2 regions of the Mesorhizobium sp. IMUNJ 23232 genome follow, and region 1 is predicted to be linked to the other one. Evidence: predicted binding sites of a transcription regulator. Region 1 holds the regulator's gene; the other holds the start of a gene.

The links. The regulator LexA, encoded in region 1, represses DNA repair genes until DNA is damaged. The targets are predictions, from matches to a motif close to TGTTCNNNNTGTGTTCNG.
Region 2: the regulator LexA is predicted to act here: its motif matches at 1,536-1,553, upstream of ACH196_RS30945 (helicase-related protein).

What each region holds. Positions count from the first base shown of each region.
Region 1 is NZ_JBIRCY010000060.1:2,161-5,257, forward strand. Features, by position in the region: gene ACH196_RS30325 (ABC transporter ATP-binding protein) at 1-656, shown strand, start outside; gene ACH196_RS30330 (ABC transporter ATP-binding protein) at 653-1,441, shown strand; gene lexA (transcriptional repressor LexA) at 1,619-2,335, shown strand; gene ACH196_RS30340 (ComEC/Rec2 family competence protein) at 2,329-3,097, opposite strand, start outside.
Region 2 is NZ_JBIRCY010000063.1:23,250-26,346, forward strand. Features, by position in the region: gene ACH196_RS30940 (reverse transcriptase domain-containing protein) at 44-1,369, shown strand; gene ACH196_RS30945 (helicase-related protein) at 1,606-3,097, shown strand, end outside.

The DNA.
Region 1 (3,097 bases):
CCGGCCGCGTCAGCGCCGACCGGCTTTCCTTCATGGGCCTGGACCTGCTCCAGGTGCCTGCAAAGGAGATGCCGAAGATCCGTGGCAAGCGGATATCCATGGTGCTGCAGGATCCGAAATTCTCGCTCAACCCGGTGATGACGGTCGGCCAGCAGATCGAGGAGGCGTTCCGGCTGCATGTCGCCAGGGATCGCAAGCTTGCCCGTGCGAAAAGCATCGAGGCGCTGAAGGCGGTAAAGATCCGCGACCCGGAGGCGGTCTACCACCTCTATCCGCACCAGCTATCCGGCGGCATGGGCCAGCGCGTGATGATCGCCATGATGCTCATCCCTGAACCGCAATTGCTGATCGCCGACGAGCCGACCTCGGCGCTCGACGTAACCGTGCAGCTCCAGGTGTTGGCGATCCTCGACGACCTCGTACGCGAGCGCGGCATGAGCCTGATCCTCATCAGCCACGACCTCGGCATGGTCTCGGCCTTCTGCGACCGCGTGATGATCATGTATGCCGGCAAGGTGGTCGAAACCGTCAAGGCGAGCGACCTCCACCGGGTCCAGCATCCCTATGCAAAAGGCCTGCTCGCTTCCTCGCCGCGCCTTGGCGACGACCGGCCGGAACTGCCCGTCCTGCAACGCGACGCGAGCTGGGCAAGATGACCGCGCCGATGATCGCGATCGAAAATCTAGGCATCAGCTTCGGCAAAGGCGCGCGCCGGCTCGATGCCGTGCGCGACGTTTCGCTGGCCGTGGCCGAGGGCGAGGCGTTCGGGCTGGTGGGCGAATCCGGATCGGGCAAGTCGACGGTGCTGAACGCCGTAGCGGGCCTGATCGCCGACTATTCCGGAACGATCCGCATCGGCGGAAACGCGGTCGCGCCGGCGCGCAGCCATGCGCAGCGGCGGCTGATCCAGATGGTTTTTCAGGACCCCTACGGCTCGCTCCACCCGCGTCACACCGTCGACAAGGTGCTGTCGGAACCGGCGCGCATCCATGGGCTGTCCGACGTGGAAAAGCGCGTCGAACGCGCGCTTTCAGATGTCGGACTGAAACCCGAACACCGTTTTCGGTTTCCGCACCAGCTTTCCGGCGGCCAGCGCCAGCGCGTGGCGATTGCCCGCGCCATCATCCTGGAGCCACGCGGTCTTCTCCTCGACGAACCGACCTCGGCGCTCGACGTCTCCGTTCAGGCGGAAGTGCTCAACCTCTTGCGGCGCCTGCGACGCGAGCGTGGCTTCACCACCATCATGGTCAGCCACAATCTGGCTGTCGTTTCCTACATGTGCGACCGCGTCGCGGTGATGAACCGAGGCCGCATCCTCGAGACCCTGACCAGCGCCGACCTGGCCGCCGGACGGTTCGAGCATGCCTATACGCGGCAACTTTTCCGGGCGAGTTCTGGCTATGACCGTGAGTTGCTGGGCGATTTGTGGGAAGAGGCCTGATATCCACGATCTCCTCCGCGGCAACCGGGCCAAGTCTCGACCGGAGAGCACCGACGCATGATTTTGATTTCTTGGTTGCCCGGATCTTAACCCGATATTTAACGGTTGCGGAACACAACTGGAACAGATAGTGTTTGTTCTGGTTTTGTTTTTGGTGCGATTCTTGATGGGGCCGAGATGCTGACACGCAAGCAACACGAACTCCTGCTTTTCATCCACGAGAGATTGAAGGAGTCCGGTATTCCGCCCTCCTTCGACGAAATGAAGGAAGCCCTTGATCTGGCGTCGAAATCCGGCATTCACCGGCTGATCACGGCGCTGGAGGAACGCGGGTTCATTCGCCGGCTGCCGAACCGGGCGCGGGCCCTTGAAGTGCTCCGACTGCCCGATTCGATCGCCCCCGGCTTGAATGCAGCCCGGAAATTTTCACCAAGCGTGATCGAGGGTAGTCTTGGCAAGCGGTCGGCCGAACCGTCCCGCACTCCCTCCGCCGGCAATGACGATGTCGGTTCCGGGATCACGATCCCCGTCATGGGCCGCATCGCGGCCGGTGTGCCGATCGATGCGATCCAGCATCGGACGCATTCCATATCGGTGCCGCCCGAAATGCTGTCCGGCGGCGAACACTACGCGCTTGAGGTCAAGGGCGACTCGATGATCGAGGCGGGCATCCTCGATGGCGACACGGTGATCATCCGCAATGCCAATACAGCCACGCCCGGTGAGATCGTCGTGGCACTGGTCGACGACCAGGAAGCGACGCTGAAACGCTTCCGCAGGAAGGGCGCATCAATCGCACTGGAAGCGGCCAACCCGGCTTACGAGACGCGCATCTACGGCCCGGACCGGGTCCGGGTGCAAGGCAGGCTGGTTGGCCTGATCCGGCGCTACTGATTTTCCGTCGGCGCTTGGGCGGGCATCTTGCGCTGGTAGGGCGGAAGCCCGCGGGCCTCGCGGGAGAATATGCGGTTGCTGTGCCACGGGCGATCGGCGGAGCCGATGGCAAAGTGAACCTCGGCGGCATCGTCACTGCCCAGAGACAGGTAGACCGCTGCGCTTCCGTGGCGGGCGAGTTCTCGCTTTGTAACGACGGCGACGGCAGGATTTGCGCATTTCAACGGCACGGTCGCGTCGTCGAGGATTATGACGCCGGCAAAGGAACAGGCGATCCTGGCTTCCTCTGGGTCTGACGTATGAATGATCGCGGCTCCGGATGGATGCCAGCCGAGGCAGGTTATGTCGTCGCACAGGAAGGCACGGACTGAATCGTCCGCGGCGCTCTCTTCGAAGGAAGCAGCCGTGAAATTGTCGGCATTCGGGCCTTGAACTGAAGCTACCAGCCTTGTCGACAAGGACGCGTCGGACGAAGTGACGTTGCCGCTATTGCCATATCCGTTGCCTTTCTGACCTCCAGTCTCCACCGTTTCACTTGCGATCGAGGCTATCGGCGGATCCGGTCCAAAATCCTTCGTCGGCTTATGAAGACCGTCGGCCTGCAAGGTTCGTTTCCAGTTCTCCGCCGTGAAGACATTTGGCCGCGGCCTGTTGACCGCCATCAGCCTCTCGCCGGTGAGAAACCCCACCAGTCGGGCGTCCTCCGACACCAGCACGTCAGGCGTGCGCGTGGCGCCCAGCGTCAAAAGACCGGCGAGCGCA
Region 2 (3,097 bases), on a different contig from region 1:
CACAGGTCACTGCTGGTAGGGCTTTTGAAGCATGCAGGACGGAATGAGCAAGGAGCCTCTTTGGATCGGAAATACCCACTTCCCGCACGGCTGGACGACGAACAAGACGATTGGGGATGTCTTGGCCACCGTGGTTAAGGCGGCCAAGCGTCGGGCCAAGCTCCGTATCAAGTTAAAGAAGGCTGGAAAGGGTTGGCAGACTTCGCAAGCCCAAGCTGCATACATCGGCGCATCTCTAGTCCGGCTCGATGCTATAATCCGGGCGGCCAAGAGGCTCAGCTACGAGAAGAAATTGGAGGTACCGCAATACGAGCAAATTGCGGCGGGGCTAAAATTACATAAGCCGATTGACGAGGCAGTTCGCGTATATCTCAAAAAGAAATCAAACGGCGGTTATCGGTACTTTTGTGACTTCGGCGTACGCCATCGAGCGGCGCAGGCGCTTGTCGCGGACATGATCAATGCCCAGGCGCAGTCGAAGCCATTCCAATACGACACAAAGGGACGAGGTATAGGCGACGCTATATTGAAAATCCGTCAGCTTCATGCCGCGGGATACACCTACACGGTGCGAATGGACATAAAACATTTCTTTGACAGTTTCGATCATCAGGCTATTATCCAAGCGTTGCCGATATCTAAGGACGTCACAAGGCACGTAGTGATAGGCACACATTACAAACTCCAAGGCCAGACGCTCACCCAGGAGGAGAAGCACCTACAGGACACACTCCACAATTATCTTACACTCATCGCCGAACGCGGCTTGCCGCAGGGTTCGGCCTGCTCGTCAGCAATAACGAACTTCTTCATGTCGAAGCTCGAACCGCAGTTGCCCAAGGGCGCCTGGTTCCTGAACTACGTGGACGACTTTCTCGTGTTGGCGCAGTCGCCTGAAAAGGGTTCAAAGGCTAAGAACGCCCTGACATCCTCACTCAAGGAGATGCCCGTCGGTCATTTCGAGCTGCTGGAGAAATCGAGCGGCTCGTTCCAATCAGGGGTGGAGTTTCTCGGCCATGCTTTCGCCGAGCAGCCAGACGGCACCCTAAAAGTGACGGTGTCTCAAGCCAACATTCACAAGATTATGGCTTGGACCGCCGAGGAACTTGATCGGATAGTCGACAAGTTCAATGTGGATCAAGGGAAACAATGGGTATCGCTCGACGCCATGACAGCTGCTGTTGGGCTTGCTCATCACATTCTTTCATGGCTCAGAACCTTTTCTCACGCGGATGACGCGACCGAGCACGAGCAGGAGCTAATGGAGCGCATCGAGACACTTGCGCTCGCTACAGGCCAGTCAGCTGCTCAGATCATAGCACTCGCGAAAAAAACACCGAACACCGACTGGGAACTCTACGCCTCATAGGCGAAGGTGTGGGGCAGTGTGTTAGGAGGTAGACCTTCACCGTCCCTTAATAGCCGGCAGGTCGATCTATTTTTGTAATTCCTGGGTATCAACGGACGTGGGCTGGCAACTTCACTCGCTGATAGCGCTCATGTGAAATAAGCAGCTTGCCTTGGCTTCGACGGGAGGTTCGCATTGTGGTCCGACTTGAGGAACTAAAGCGCGGGTTACACGTGGACGGTCTTTGGCCAGGCGGCGTGGCGGAGATCGTTTCCGTCGATTGGCTTAGTGATCAGCAATTGGAGGTGACCTACCGCACCGGGAAAGGCCTCGATCAGCGGATCGTCGCGAGGAATGATCAGGAGCGGCTGTTTTCGACTGCGGCGACGACACCATTTTCCTTCACAGGGAACGCTGAGAATTTCCGGCTCGCCGCTGAAGCTCATCGCATTTCGCTGGCCCATCTTTTTGATCCATATCTGGCTCTGACGAGTGCCGATATCGAGGCACTTCCGCACCAAATCACTGCCGTCTATGGCGAGATGCTTGAGCGCCAGCCCCTTCGATTTCTGCTTGCCGACGATCCGGGAGCCGGCAAGACGATCATGGCTGGCCTATTCATCAAGGAATTGATGATCCGAGGTGACCTCAAACGGTGCATGATTGTTGCGCCGGGGTCTCTCGTGGAACAATGGCAGGACGAACTGAAGGAGAAATTCGATCTCGACTTTAGGATCGTCGGGAGGGAGATGTTCCGGACCAGTTATGGCGGAAATCCGTTCAACGACGAGGATAGAATAATAGTGAGGCTCGATATGGCTTCGCGGTCCGAAGAAATACAAGCGCTGATTGGAAGCTCAAGCGACTTCGATCTGGTGATCTGTGACGAAGCGCACAGGATGTCAGCCAGCTATACGGGCGGTGAAGTTAAATATACCAAACGCTTTCAGCTTGGCCGACTGCTTGGCCGGAATACGCGCCACTTGCTCCTGATGACCGCGACACCTCACAATGGCAAGGACGAAGATTTCCAGCTGTTCATGTCGCTGCTCGACAACGACCGTTTCGAAGGGGCCTATCGCGAAGGCGTACGCACGGCCAATGCTTCGGACCTAATGCGCCGCCTTATCAAGGAGGAGCTCTACTGGTTCGACGGGAGACCGCTATTTCCAGAACGACGCGCCTACACCGTCAGCTACCCTCTTTCCGCTGCCGAAGCTGATCTCTACGCATCCGTCACCGAGTATGTCCGCGAAGAGATGAACCGTGCCGAACGGTTCGCGAACACCGACGAAAAGAAGCGCAACAATGTGGGGTTTGCGCTTCAGTCACTTCAGCGTCGTCTCGCGTCATCGCCACGGGCAATTTGGCGTTCGCTGAAACGCCGTCGCGACAGGCTACAGAAGCGGCTCGAAGAAGAGCTGCTCAAAGCCAGGGGTGGTGCTGCACCCTCCGCCACTTCATCAGCGCGCGCCATGGATGTGCCCGAAGACGATGACCTAGAAGAGCTGCCCGAAGAGGAACTTGAGGCCCTGGAAAACGAGGCGATCGACACAGCCTCGAATGCACGCACGCTGGAAGAGCTAAAGATCGAAATCGTTAGCCTCGGAGCGCTGGAGGAGAAGGCGTACTCGCTGTGTCGTTCTGGCGAGGATACCAAATGGACCCAACTAGCCGCGATCCTTGACCAGCCTCCCGTCTACGATCCCGCGTCGGGCCGCCAGAAGAAGTTGTTGCTGTTCACTGAAC